DNA from 2 places in the Micromonospora sp. NBC_01796 genome. Region 2 is predicted to be linked to the other one. Evidence: riboswitches for the same ligand, from Rfam matches in the RefSeq annotation. Region 2 holds a riboswitch; the other holds the start of a gene.
What was found. A riboswitch is a leader RNA that binds a small molecule or an ion and turns the genes downstream of it on or off. The one in region 2 is predicted to bind thiamine pyrophosphate.

Region 1 (7,262 bases), 2.6 Mb from region 2:
TTGGTCTCGATCGTCCAGTCACCGGCCGGCGCGTTCTGCAGGATGAAGTTCGACGGCGGGGTGCCGCCACCCTGGTAGATGTCGCCGTTCGGTACGTCGATCTGCAGGCCGCCACCGGTCACCCGGTAACCGGCCGGGTCTTCCCGGACGATCGCGTTCCACTTGCACTTGTCCAGGCTGGTTCCGGTGAACTCGTCGGACGGCACGACCGGGCCGGCCGGCTCGTCCGGGCTGAGCTGGAACCAGTCGAACTTGGCGTCGTTCACCGAGGCCGTGGTGTTCCCGTTCAGCGCGAACAGACCCACCTTCGGGTTCTCGATCCCGGCCAGGGCGGCGGACCGACCCACCGGGGTGAACGTCTGGCCGTCGACCGAGAAGGCCCCGGTCAGGTTGGTGCCGTCACTGCTCAGCCGGACGTAGAACGTGTCGCCCATCCCGGCCGGTACGGCGATCCCGTCGGCGGCCTCGTTGCGCGGCGTGCCGGCGGTCTCCCGGATGAACTCGAACTTGCGGTTGTCCGAGTAGAGCAGGTCGAGCTTGGCGTAGTTCGCGTCGTCGCCGTAGACGATCAGACCAGCCTGGTGGTAGTTGGCGGTCGCGCTCAGCGTCACCTTGGTGGTCGCCTGCCAGGCACCGTTCGGGGCCGGCTGGAGCACCACGTTGGTGGCGTTGTTCGTGCCGCCGTACAGGTCACCGACCGCGGTCGGCAGAACCAGGCTGCCGTCGGCGACCGAGTAGAGCTGGTTCTCCCGGATCACGGTCGACCAGCGCGACTTGTCCAGCGAGGTGCCGGTGAAGTCGTCCGAGCGCGCCCCGAAGCAGGACGTGTTCGGCGCGGTCACCTGCACCGGAACGTTGACGAACGTGGAGGCACCACGCGCGTCGGTAACCGTCAGGGTGGCGGTGAAGTTGCCCGGCACGGTGTAGGTGTGGGAGGCGTTGGCGGTGTTCGCCGTGCCCCCGTCACCGAAGTCCCAGGCGTACGTGAACGGGGCGTCGTTCTCCGGGTCGGTGGCCGTACCGCTGAAGGCGACCGTCACCGGCGCGACGCCGGCGGTGGGGTTCGCGGAGGCGGTGACCACCGGCGGGGCGTTGTCGGTCACACCCCGACCGAGGAAGTCGGTCCAGTTCACGTTGAGGATCGCGCCGGTTCCGGTGGAACCGGTGGGGTTGCGCGCCACGAAGTACAACGTGCCGCTGCTGGTGCTCGGGGTGGTGATCGCCGCCGGTACGTCGACGAATCCCTGCCAGTCACCGGTGTTCGGCACCTCGGCGGTGGCGACCAGCGGGCCGTCGACCGCTCCGGTACGGACCTCGATCCGAGCGCCGCCACCGGCCGACGAGGCCCGGAAGCGGAGCGAGTCGATGCCGGTCAGGTTCGCCGGCTCGATCGCCCACCAGTCGCCGTCCTCGATGAACCCGATGTTCTCGAATCCACCGGCCGGGTCGGTGGTCGCCTGGCGCTGCACGCCCGGGTCACCACCGCTGGTCGATCCGGCCACCCGGCCGGTCGAGGTGTAGTACTCGGCCTGCGTGCGCTTCGGCTGGAGCTGCTCGATCGCCCGCCCGGTCAGGGCGTTCGACCCACCCGCGCCGCCACCGTCGGTGTAGACGGCCTCGAAGACACCGAACACGTTCGCCTCGGCGCCGTGCCCGGAGGCGAGCAGCGTCTGGACCGAACCCTCACAGCCGGTGTACGACTGCAGCGGGTGCGCGTGCTGGTCGTGGCCCAGGTAGTACTGGAGCACGACCCGGTCGCAGTCGATCGTCCCGTCCTCCGGGTCGGTCACGTTGACCTTGTACTTGACCAGGTCGCCCCACTCGAAGAAGCCGCCGTCCGGCGGGAACTCGATGGAGACGGTCGGCGCGGTGTTGCCCACCGTGACCGGTACGTTCGCAACCGCGGTACGCCCCTTGGGGTTGGTGACCGTGAGCTGCGCGTTGTAGTTGCCCGCCGCGGCGTACGTGTGCGCCGGGTTCGGGTCGGTGGAGGTGGCGTTGTCGCCGAAGTTCCAGGCGTACGTCAGCGTGCCACCGTCCGGGTCACGCGACCCGGCGCTGGAGAACTGCACCGCCAGCGGAGCCGGACCCGAGGTGGGCTCGGCGGTCGCGACCGCGATCGGGGCCCGCTCACCGGCGGTGTAGTCGATCCGGTAGATGCCCGAGTTGTCGTTGTTGCCGCCGAAGCCGGTACCCCACTCGATCAGGTACAGCGCCCCGTCCGGACCGAACTCGAAGTCCATCGGCCGCAGCATCGTCATGCCGGTCAGCAGCTGGTTGATGTCGACCAGCGACTTGCCGTCGGCACTGACCTGCATGGTGTACATCTTGTTCTGGTTCCACTCGCCGAGCAGCGCCTTGCCGTCGTAGTAGGCCGGCCACTTGCGCTCCGAGTTGAGGTTCTCGTCGTACCGGTAGACCGGGCCACCCATCGGGGCGCCGCCGCCGCCGATCTCCGGGAACAGCGGGTTGCCGCTGTAGTCGAAGTCGACCGTGGCCGAGATGGCCGGCGGCAGGTTGGTCAGGCCGGTGTTGTTCGGCGAGTTGTTGACCGGCGCGGCACAGTCGAACTTCGCACCACTCGGTCCCGACGGGAACGGGTAGTCGTTGTACGCGTAGTTCGCGCCGTGGCAGTACGGCCAGCCGTAGTTGCCCGGTCCGACGATGTTCCACTCGACCGTGCCCTCGGGGCCACGGTTCGGGTTCGCCGCACCGGCGTCCGGGCCGTAGTCGCCGACGTACAGGGTGTCGGTCTGCGGGTCGATGCCGATCCGGAACGGGTTCCGGAAGCCCATCGCGTAGATCTCGGGCTTGGTCAGCGCCGTGCCCGGGGCGAACAGGTTGCCGGCCGGCACGGTGTAGGTGCCGTCGTCCTCCGGGTGGATCCGGAGCACCTTGCCGCGCAGGTCGTTGGTGTTACCCGACGAACGCTGCGCGTCGTAGTCCTGCCGACCCGGCCGCTCGTCGATCGGGGTGAAGGAGTCCGACTCGAACGGGTTGGTGTTGTCACCGAGCGCCAGGTACAGGTTTCCCTGGCTGTCGAAGGCGATGCTTCCGCCCGCGTGGCAGCAGGTGTTGCGCTGCGTCGGGACCTGGAGCACGACCTTCTCGGTGGCGGCGTTGACGGTGTCGCCCTCGACCGTGAACCGGGAGAGGTAGTTACGGGCCGCGCCACCGGCGGGTGCGTAGTACACGTACACCCAGTTGTTGGTGGCGAAGTCCGGGTCGAGGTGGATGCCGAGCAGACCGTCCTCGTTACCGGTGAAGACCGGCAGCGTGACCGCGGTCACCGTGGTGCCGGTGTCCGGCTTGATGATCTGGATCCGGCCGTCGCGCTCGACGTAGAAGACCCGACCGTCCGGAGCGATGTCCAGCTCCATCGGGTTGTTGGTGTTGCTGTCCAGCGACACCTTCTCGAAGCTGCTGGTCTTCGTCGCACTGCAGTCGGCCTCGACCACCCCCGCGGCGGTCTCGATGCCGCCGAGCAGGTGGGTGAGGAACTCCGGCTCCGCGAACGACTCGTTGGTGTGACCACCGCCGGTGTACCAGGAACGGCCACCCTCGTAGTCCTGACACCACGCGGTCGGGTGGTCGGCGCCCATCGCGCCGCTACCCGGGGTGTAGCTCCGCTCGTCCAGGCTGGCCAGCACGTGTACGTTCGCGCGCGGGTTGGTCCGGAAGTTGTACCACTCGTCGAAGCGGGACCACTGGGCCGGCAGGCCGGCGGTGGACGGGTGCGCCGGGTCCTCGACCTTGACCGTGGCCTGCTGGTTGGCCGGGTGCGCGTTGAAGTACGCGCCGACCAGCCCGCCGTACCACGGCCAGTTGTACTCGGTGTCGGAGGCGGCGTGGACACCGACGTATCCACCACCGGCCTCGATGTAGCGCTCGAACGCCGCCTGCTGGGTGTCGTCGAGCACGTCACCGGTGGTGGAGAGCCAGATCACGGCCTTGTACTGGGCGAGATTGGCGTCGGTGAACGCGGCACCGTCCTCGGTCGCGGTGACGGAGAACCCGTTCGCCGTGCCGAGCTGCTGGATGGCCGCGATGCCGGAGGGGATGGAGCCGTGCCGGAATCCGGCGGTCTTCGAGAAGACGAGCACGGAGTACGGGTCCGCCGCGGCGGCGGCCGGGGCCGCCTGTGCGGCGCTCGGGGCTGCTACGAGTGCGGCCGCCGTCGAGGTGACGGCGACCGCGAGACTCAGCAGCGCATGGCTGAGGGTGCCGCGCAGCGCGTGGCGCGGGCGAGGTCTTGACACGAAGGATCTCCTTCGTCCGCTGGGGACACGGGGGATCCCCGGCCGGCTCGCCGAAGACCGGTTCGGGGGTGGTGGGTTTCGGCTGCGTGGCCCGCCGTGGCTGTGCAGTCGAAATTTGTCTTGTCGCTGAACAAATTAATGCCGGTCAGCGTGAGGCGGGCAATACAGCAACAAGCCAAATCGGGTAACGGTTGGGTAACCGAGGCGGATCTTCCGGATAGGACAGACAAAACCATTGGGTGTTCGGAGTCACCTCCGCCGCTCGCGGCGCCCCGCTGTGACGTGCGACCCCTTGGCGGATCCGGTCCGCCGTCGTAGTGTGGTCGACAAGTAACCCACGGGAGTCCGGTGTACCGGGCTGAGAGGGGGGCTGACACAGCCCCCGACCGTCGAACCTGATCCGGGTAATGCCGGCGCAGGGAGGAGTTTGCCGTGCCCGTACTGGGACGTCTGCATCTCATCACCGACACCCGTACTGGGCGTGATCCTCTCGCCACGGTACGTGCGGCGATCGCCGTGGCCGGGCCACAACTCGTGGTCCAGGTACGCGTCGAGGACGACACCACCGACCGCGACGCGTACGACCTCGCCCGGCGGATCGTCGACCTCTGCACACCGGTCGGCGCCACCTGCCTGGTCAACGACCGGCTGCACATCGCCCTCGCGGCGAACGCCGCCGGTGGCCACGTCGGTGCGCTCGACCTGCCCGTCGAGGCCGCCCGACGGGTGCTCGGGCCGACCGCGGTGCTCGGCGCCACCGCCCGCGCACCCGACCCGGCCCGGGACGCGGTGGCGGCCGGCGCCACCTACCTCGGCGTCGGACCCTGTTACGCCACCACCACCAAGGACGGGCTGCCGGAACCGATCGGCCCGGCCGGCATCGCGCGGGTGGCCGAGGCGGTGGGCGTACCGGTCATCGCGATCGGCGGGGTGACCGCCGCCCGGGTGCCGGAACTGCTCGCCGCCGGCGCGTACGGGGTGGCCGTGGTCGGCGCCGTCAGTGCCGCCGCCGATCCCGCCCGAGCCACCACGGAACTGCTGGACGCGCTGACCCGTACCGGGGCTTCGACGTGGTAGGCGGGGACGCCCACCCGACCGAATCCGACCACGTCCCCGCCACCGGGCGGGCGGACGTGGCCGTGGTGGGCGGGGGGCCGATCGGGCTCGCCATCGCCTGGCTGGCCTCGGTTCGGGGGATGCGGGTGCGGGTGCACGACCCCGCACCCGGCAGCGGGGCGTCCGGCGTCGCCGCCGGCATGCTCTCCCCGGTCGCCGAGGCATCCTTCGGCGAGGAGGCGCTGACCCGGCTGCTGCTGGACTCGGCCGCCCGCTGGCCCGACTTCGCCGCCGAGGTCGCCAACGCGGCCGGCCTTACCGGGATCGCCGAACTCGGCTACCGCACCGAGGGCACGCTGGTGATCGGGCGTACCGCCGACGACCTGGCCGAGGCGCGCCGGCTCTGGGCGTACCAGCAGGGACTCGGACTCCCGATCACCGCACTGGACGCGACCGGGCTGCACGACCGCGAACCGTTGCTCGCACCCCGGGTACGCGGTGGTGCGCACGCCCCCGACGACCACCAGGTGGATCCCCGCCGACTCGTCACCGCCCTGCGGATCGCGGCGGTACGGGCCGGGGTGGTGTTCGTGCCGGCCGCCGTCCACGACCTCGCCGACCTCGACGCGGACACCGTCGTGGTCGCCGCCGGCTGCGGAGCCGCCGGACTGACCGGGCTACCGATCCGACCGGTGAAGGGGCAGATCCTCCGCCTCCGCGCACCCGGCGGCGAGCCGCCCGGCTTCCGGCACGTGATCCGGGGCTACAACGACGGCCGCTCGGTCTACCTGGTGCCCCGGCTCGACGGCGAGGTGGTGGTCGGCGCCACCGTCGAGGAACGCGGCGACACCACGGTCACCGCCGGCGGCGTACTGGAACTGCTCCGGGCCGCGATCGACCTGGTCCCGGAACTCGCCGAGTACGAACTCGCCGAGACCACCGCCGGCCACCGCCCCGGTACGCCGGACAACGCCCCGGTGATCGGCCGGCTCGCCGACCGCCCCGACGTGATCGTGGCGACCGGGCACTACCGGCACGGCATCCTGCTGACCCCGGTGACCGCACAACTCGTCGTCGACCTGCTCACCAGCGGGGTGGCGGATCCGGCGCTGGCACCTTTCACCCCGGACCGGTTCACCCGGACCGGGCAGACCTCGGTGAGGGAGGAGATCCGGTGACCGGAGAGGGTGGGGTTTCGGTGGAACTGACCGTGAACGGGACGGACCACAGTCTGCCCGGCGGGATGACCGTGGCGGAACTGGTCGCCACCGTCACCGGCCAGACCCGCGGCGTGGCCGTCGCGGTCAACGGCGAGGTGGTCCCCCGGGCCGGCTGGCCGGCGGCGGTCCTGAGCTCCGGCGACCGGGTCGAGGTCCTGACCGCGGCCCAGGGCGGGTGAGCCGGATGTCCGAAGTGGAGACCGAGCCGGCCGCCGAGCCGGTCACCGGCCGGTTCGAGCTGGGCGGGGTGTCGTTCGCCTCGCGGCTGATCCTCGGCACCGGCGGCGCGGCGAACCTGCACGTACTCGAACAGGCGATCCGGGCCAGCGGCACCGAGTTGGTCACCGTCGCGCTGCGCCGGGTCGACACCGCCGCGACGATGCACGGCGGGCTGCTGGACGTACTCGAACGGTGCGGCGTACGGCTGCTGCCGAACACCGCCGGCTGCTACACCGCCGCCGAGGCGGTCAAGGTCGCCCGGCTGGCCCGCGAGGCGTTCGACACCTCGTGGGTGAAGCTGGAGGTGATCGGGGACGACCGGACCCTGCTGCCGGACGGGGTCGAGCTGCTGCACGCCGCCGACCAGCTCGTGGCCGACGGGTTCACCGTGCTGCCGTACACCAGCGACGACCCGGTGCTCGCCCGCCGGCTCGCCGAGGCGGGCTGCGCGGCGGTGATGCCGGCCGGCGCACCGATCGGCTCCGGGCTCGGCATCGGCAACCCGCAC
Region 2 (7,262 bases):
CGGGCGACCGTACGCGGGGTGCCGCCGTCGAACCCTCGGGCGTCCATCGCGGTGGCGAGCCGGGTGCCGCGCCGGATCGCCCCGACGAGCAGGGCGAACGCGGTGGCGCCGAAGAGGCGCAGCCGGGCGATCGGGTTACGTCCGGCGTCCACGCCCCGGGCCCGCCGGGCCATGCCCAGCAGTTGCCACTCGGTGGCGAGCAGGGGCAGCATCCGGAACGCGGCCAGCGCGCCGAGCGCGAACCGGGATGACACCCTCGCGTTCTGGATCAGCGCGTCGGCCAGGTCGGTCGGGTCGGTGGTGGCGAAGACCAGCACGCCGGGCAGCGCCACCGCGAGCACCCGCAGGACCAGACCCAGGGCGGAGGTGAGCACACCGGTGGTGACCGTGATCGGGCCGGCGTCGAGCAGCACCGCCCCGGTACGGTCGGCGGCGAACAGCACCATGGTGAGCACGATGCCCAGCGAACCGATCAGCAGTGGCCAGGCCCGGCGGGCCAGGGTGCCGTAGCCGAGGCCGAACAGGGGCAGCACGGCCAGCTCGATGGCGATCGCGACGGCGGGCGCGACCGGGTCGATCGTGGCGACCAGGGTGAACGAGAACACCAGCGCGGCGGCGAGCTTCGCCACCGGATTGCGCCGAGCCAGCGGCGCCGTCGCCCTCCCCACCGGCCCAGTGCTGATCACGCCGCGACTCCCCGGTTCACGCGGGCTTCTACCCGGTTCACGCCGCGACTCCCCGGTTCACGCCGTCGGAGATCGGGTCGGGCGCGGGGTCGTCCCGGCGGGAGAGGGTCACGGTCCGGTCGGCGATCGCGGTGACGAAATCGGCGTCGTGGGTGACGGTGACCATGCCGTGCCCGGCGTCGCGCAGGTCGGCGAGCAGGTCGACCAGCTCGATCCAGGTACGCCGGTCCTGGCCGAAGGTCGGCTCGTCGAGTACGAGCAGCCGGGGCGCGGTGGCCAGGGCGGTCGCCACGCTCAGCCGCCGCGCCTCACCACCGGAGAGGGTGTACGGGTTCGCCCCGGCGAGCCGGTCCAGCCGGAGCCGGACGAGCAGATCGTCCACTGTGGAGCGTACGACGGGTTCCGGGAGGCCGGTCCGGCGTGGCCCGAGGGCCAGTTCGTCGAAGACCGTACCGGCGAGGAACTGGTGTTCGGGGTCCTGGAAGACCGAGCCGATCCGGCGTACCAGGGACTTGGCCCGCCAGCGGTGCGGTGGCGTACCGGCGTCGGTTCCGGCCAGGGCGGAAGTGGCCTCCAGTCGACCGGTGCCCGGTTTCATCAGCCCGCCGAGTTGCAGGGCCAGGGTGGTCTTGCCGACCCCGTTGCGCCCGAGTACGGCAACCGCCTCGCCGGCCCGTACGGTCAGATCGGTCGGGGCCAGCCGGGGTGGTAGGCCGAGCCGGTCGGCGGTGAGCAACAGGTCGCCGGCGGCGGTGGTTGCCGGTCGGGCGCGCACCGACCGGCCGGGTACCCAGACCCCGGCGTCGGCGAGGGCGTCCCCGTGCGCGGCGAAGACCTCGTCCGGGCTGCCGTCGGCGCGGATGCCGCCGCCCGGCTCCAGGACCACTACCCGGTCGACCAGGGGGAGTGCCTCCGCGACCCGGTGTTCGACCAGGATCAGGGTGGTGTCGCGGTCCACTGCGGCGGCGATCGCCGCCCGGACCAGGGCGGCACCGGCCGGGTCGAGGTTGGCGGTGGGTTCGTCGAGCAGGAGCAGCCGGGGCCGGAGCGCGAGTACGCCGGCCAGGGCGAGCCGTTGCTGCTCGCCGCCGGAGAGGGCGGCGGTGGAGCGGTCCCGTCCGTAGGGGAAGCCGACCCGGTGCATCGCCTCGTCGACCCGGTTCCAGATTTCGCCGGCCGGCACGCCCCGGTTCTCCAGCCCGAACGCGACGTCGTCGCCGGCCCGTGCCATCACGAGCTGGCTCTCCGGGTCCTGGAACAGGATGCCGACCCGGTCCCGGACCGTACGCGGATCGGCCCCGTCGACCTCGATCAGCCCCGCCTGTTCACCGGAGTCCTCGGCGAGCAGCCCCGCGAGCGCGGCCAGCAACGTGCTCTTCCCCGCCCCCGAACCCCCCAGCAGCAACACCCGCTCCCCAACTCCAACCCGCAGATCAACCCCCCGTACCGCCCACCCCTTCCGCCCCGCATGCCTCCACCCGAACCCCCCAACAACCACCCCACCCACCCCACTCACCCCTTCCTCTAGTCGTTGATCATGAAGTTAGATACCTCAGAACAAGATCGAATCGTCGCTAACTTCATGATCAACGCGAAAGGGCCGGCGGGCCGGGTGGGGGTTAGATCGTGGGGCGGGTGCGGCCGGCGGGGAAGCGGTCTAGGGCGCCGGTGTTGGCTAGGGCTCGGGTTAGGGCGATGCTGCCTAGGCCGGCCACTACCAGGGAGCTTGCGGTGGTCAGGGCCAGGTAGGGGAGGCGGAAGCTGTCCCAGGCGGTGCCGGGGTACCAGACGAAGATGTCGTAGATGGCGGCGGCGAGACCGGCCAGGGCGGCGGCCAGCAGGGTCACCGGCAGCCGGTAGATCCGGTACGCGAACACGGCGAAGGCCAGCTCCGCGGCGGCGGCCTCGATCGGACCCTGGACCACCAGGGTCCAGCCCCAGCTCGTGCCCAGGGCCACCGAGACCAGGGCGGCCAGGGTCAGGGTGTAGAGGGCCGCACCCGGCTTGCGGATCACCAGTGCGCCGAGTACGGCCGGCACCAGCCACACCCCGTAGATCACGGCGCGACCGGGCAGTGGAATGGCGTCGGCCGGACCGTTCCAGAGCAGGCCCCAGGCCCAGAAGATGACGCCGAACGCCACCCCGAGGGTCGAGGCGATGACGATGTCGAGCGTCCGCCAGCGGTTGTTCATGATGTTGGCTCCCAGTTCTCGAACGTGAACCAGGAGAAGTCGCACGCCTCGGCCCGGCCTCGTGCCGGACTCCGGCGCGGCCGGAGCATGACCGAACTCCCTGCGCTGGCATTACCCAGATCAGGTTCGAGGGTCTGCGGATGTCATCCCGCACTCTCAGCGCTGTGCGCTCCCCTGTCGGATGTGAAGTTGTTTCGGCGACGCTAGCACCGACCGGTGATGCGGCACAGCGCCGTATCGATCGGGTGTGGTGGTGGACACCGGGGCTCGGGTTAGGGTGAGCTGCCCCGACCCGGCCGAGCGAGGAGAGCAGAGACGCCGTGACCGCCTCCGACCGCGCGACCGAACGCCGCGCCGGGCCGGGCGACGAGATCGACTGGACGATCCCGCCCACCACCGGCACCGTCGACCGCGCCGCGCCCGGTTCGACCACCGGTCAGGGCCGCGCCCACACCACCCCCGGCGGTACGCCCGCAGCAGGCGACCCATCACCCCGGCAACGGCTGTTCGGCGACCGGATCGGGTCGGTGGAGGTGCTCGCCGGGCTCCTCATCCTGCTGGTCGTCTTCCGTGGCCCGGTCGCCGACGCGATCTCCGGCCCACGACTGCAGACCTGGACCACGGTTTTCGTCTCGGTGATGGTGCAGGCGGTGCCGTTCCTCGTCTTCGGTGTGGTCCTCAGCGCGGTGATCGCGGTTTTTGTGCCCCGTACCTTCTGGGCGAAGGCGTTGCCGAAACATCCGGCGCTGGCCGTACCGGTGGCGAGCTGCGCGGGAGTGATCCTGCCCGGTTGCGAGTGTGGCGCGGTCCCGATCGCCGGGTCGCTGATCCGCCGGGGCGTCACCCCGGCCGCCGCGCTGGCGTTCCTGCTCGCCGCCCCGGCGATCAACCCGATAGTGCTCACCGCCACCGCGGTCGCCTTCCCGCAGAACCCGGAGATGGTGGTCGGCCGGGGCGTCGCCAGCCTGATCGTGGCGATGCTGATGGGTTGGCTCTGGCTGCGGCTGGGTCGGGCCGACTGGATCCGGCTGCCGCACCGCCCCGACCTGGACGGACTGTCGAAGGGGCGGGCGTTCTTCTCGGCCGTACGGCACGACGTGGTGCACGCGGGCGGCTTCCTGGTGCTCGGTGCGATGGCGGCGGCCTGTATCAACGTGCTGGTGCCGGAGCGTTGGTTGCAGACCCTGGCCGACAACCCGATCCTGTCGGTGCTGGCGCTGGCGGTCCTCGCGGTGCTGCTGTCGATCTGCTCGGAGGCGGACGCGTTCGTGGCCGCGTCGCTGTCCCAGTTCTCGCTCACCGCCAGGCTGACGTTCCTCGTCGTCGGGCCGATGGTCGACCTCAAGCTGATCTCGATGCAGGCCGGTGTCTTCGGGCGGCGGTTCGCGTTCCGGTTCGCCCCGGCGACGTTCGCGGTCGCCGTACTGGTGGCGGTGGGAGTGGGAGCGGTGGTGTTCTGATGAACCGACAGGCACAGGCGGTGGTGTTGCTGCTGCTCGGCGGGGCGGTGCTCAAGGCCAGCCTCACCGACATGTACCTGCGTTACGTCAAGGAGGGGCTGCAACCCTTCCTGATCGGGTCCGCGATCCTGCTGATCGCGGTGGCGGTGATGACCCTGGTCCACGACCTGCGCCCGGCCCGGCGTACGGCCGGGGCGGCGGTGGACAGGTCGGCCGAGGAGGACCACGACCACGGGCACGACCACGGGCACGGGGGTAAGGGCCACCACGAGCCGAGGGTCGGTTGGCTGCTCATCCTGCCCGTGCTCGGCCTGCTCCTGGTCGCCCCACCGGCCCTGGGCTCGTACGCGGCCGGTCAGGCCGGGACCGCCCTCGGCAGCCAACCGCTGTCGGACTATCCGCCGCTGCCCGAGGGTGACCCGGTCCGGATCGGGGTGCTCGACTACGCCTCCCGGGCCATCTTCGACAAGGGTGTCTCGCTCGGCGACCGGCGGGTGCAGCTCACCGGTTTCGTCGCCACCGGGGCCAACGGCGAACCGATCCTGGCCCGCATGATCCTGTCCTGCTGTGCTGCCGACGGTCGGCCGATCAAGCTCGGCCTGGCCGGCGACCCGCCGACCGGCCTGGCCCCGGACACCTGGGTCGACGTGGTCGGCCGCTACTCCGACCGGATCGCCAAGGACCCGGTCAACGACGAGGAGATCCCGTACCTCGAGGTGGAGTCGTGGCGCCAGGTCGACCCACCGAAGCAACCGTACGAGTGAAGCAAGGCCGGTCGGGGTGAGTTGCCCCGGTCGACGGTTAGTTCCCCGGCCAGTGGGCACTGCCATGGGATCGGCACGCGCGGGCGTGACCGGGACCGTGGAAGGGAACAGCATGCCAGCCACACCAGAGGGTTCGTTCGGCCTCGACACGGCCGCACACGTCGGGATCTCCGTCTCCGACCTCGACCGCTCGGTCGCCTTCTACCGGGCGTTGACCGGGTTGGAGCCGGCGGTCGACAACGAGAGCATGAAGGGTCAGGGCTTCGCGCACGCGCAGGGGCTGCCCGTGTCGAAGCTGCGCTACGCCACCTTCCACCTGAGCAATCTCGGCATCGACCTGATCGAGTTCGAGGACCCGGTCGGTGCTCCCGGCCAGTCCGCCGCCAACCGGCCGGGATCGATGCATCTCTGCTTCCAGGTGGACGACCTCCGATCGGTCCACACCCGGATGCGCGAGGCCGGGTACGACTTCCTCGGTGAGCCGTACACCTTCGCCGCCGACGAGGTGACCCCGCCGGACGCGGTCGGCACCCGGGTCGCGTACTTCAACGATCCGGACGGGACCAACCTCGAACTGATCGAGCCCAGGGGCGGGTTCGCCGGCCCGAGCTGACCGGGGACCACCGTGGGCTACGCCGCGGTCAGGGCCCAGATCTCGACGTCGTGGCGTACGCCGTTGTGCGGGAACGCCTGGCGGAGCACACCTTCGCGGGTCATGCCCAGCCGTCGGGCCGCCGCGATGCTGCGGTTGTTGTCGGGGACCGTACGCCATTCCACCCTGGTCAGACCGCGTACGCCGAGCGCCCAGTCGATCAGGTGCCGGGCGGCCAGGGTGACCAGCCCCCGGCCCTGCGCCTGCGGGGCGAGCCAGACCCCGATCTCGCAGACCCCGGCGCGGGGGTCGAAGACCCGGAACAGGACCCCGCCGACGAGCACGCCGTCGAGCCGGATGCCGAAGATCCGGCCCCCGTCGGCGGCCTGGGAGTCGGCGTAGCGCTGGAGGAACCGCCGGGCCGATTCGGTGTCGGTGATGGAGACGGCCCAGGGCAGCCACGGGGCCAGGTGCGCCCGGTGTTGTTCGACGTACCCGGCGAACTCGGCCGCCTGCCAGGGTTCGAGCGGTCGGAGTTCGGCGCCGGGGGCGAGGGGATGACCGAGCATGTGGGCTCCAGACTCAGAATGTACGTACCAAACGTTTGTTACGTACTATAGGGCGTTGGCCGTACCGGTGGGGAGGGCGCGATGCCCGCGAAGGGTGACCATGACGCGAGGCGGCGGGACGTCTCCGACGCGGTCTGGGGTGTGCTCGCCGAGCACGGTTTCGGTGGCCTGACCATGCGTGCCGTCGCCGCCCGGATGGGCGCCTCGACCGGCCTGGTCAGCCACTATTTTCCCAGCAAGAAGGCGTTGCTGCGGCACGCTCTGGACCTGGCCGAGGAACGCACCGCCGCCCGACCCCGGCAGGTCGCCACCGGGCCGGGGCTGGCGGCGCTGCGGGCCGCCCTGCTGGACGTGCTCCCGGTGACCCCCGAGTTGACGGCGGGGAGCCGGGCCTGGGTCAGTTTCTGGGACGCGGCACTGGCCGACCCGGCGCTCGGCGCCAGTCAGGCCGCCCGGTACGACCGTTGGCGGACCCGGCTGCGCACACACGTCGAAGCCGCCCGTGACCTCGGGGAACTGCCGGCCGCGACCGATCCGGACCAGGTGGTGGTGATCGCCGCCGCCTTCGCCCACGGGCTCGTCGTGCAGGCACTGTTCGACCAGGCGCAGTTCCCGCCCGCCCGGCAGGTCGACCTCCTCGACCGTTTCCTCGGCACCCTCGGGCACCCGGCGTCACCGGCCGACTCGCCCCCTAGCGGATAACGGCATGCGGGCAGGTTCCGGATTTTTCCGGGGTCGGCTCAACCTTTGGTGCCCGGTGCGAGTCGTGATGGGTGACCGACCGAGCGGAGGCCCATGTCGGAAGACGACGAGCAGTTCCGGGAGTTCGTCGACGCGCGTTATCTGGATCTGCTGCGCGTGGCGTACCACCTGACCGGGTCGGCGGAGGATGCCGAGGATCTCGTGCAGTCGGCGCTGGTGAAGGTGATGCGGCGCTGGCACCGGATCGACGAGCCGATGGCGTACCTGCGGCGAATGATGATCAACCAGCACATCAGT

Region 1: another riboswitch for thiamine pyrophosphate. It lies ahead of thiE (thiamine phosphate synthase); the one in region 2 lies ahead of OIE47_RS21320 (ECF transporter S component).

Annotation. Positions count from the first base shown of each region.
Region 1 is NZ_CP109078.1:1,990,801-1,998,062, reverse strand. Features, by position in the region: gene OIE47_RS09135 (ThuA domain-containing protein) at 1-4,259, opposite strand, end outside; TPP riboswitch at 4,587-4,698, shown strand; gene thiE (thiamine phosphate synthase) at 4,701-5,336, shown strand; gene thiO (glycine oxidase ThiO) at 5,330-6,493, shown strand; gene thiS (sulfur carrier protein ThiS) at 6,514-6,714, shown strand; gene OIE47_RS09115 (thiazole synthase) at 6,720-7,262, shown strand, end outside.
Region 2 is NZ_CP109078.1:4,611,742-4,619,003, forward strand. Features, by position in the region: gene OIE47_RS21310 (energy-coupling factor transporter transmembrane component T family protein) at 1-686, opposite strand, end outside; gene OIE47_RS21315 (ABC transporter ATP-binding protein) at 724-2,193, opposite strand; gene OIE47_RS21320 (ECF transporter S component) at 2,306-2,878, opposite strand; TPP riboswitch at 2,958-3,064, opposite strand; gene OIE47_RS21325 (permease) at 3,382-4,338, shown strand; gene OIE47_RS21330 (TIGR03943 family putative permease subunit) at 4,338-5,102, shown strand; gene OIE47_RS21335 (VOC family protein) at 5,215-5,715, shown strand; gene OIE47_RS21340 (GNAT family N-acetyltransferase) at 5,733-6,263, opposite strand; gene OIE47_RS21345 (TetR/AcrR family transcriptional regulator) at 6,345-6,965, shown strand; gene OIE47_RS21350 (sigma-70 family RNA polymerase sigma factor) at 7,059-7,262, shown strand, end outside.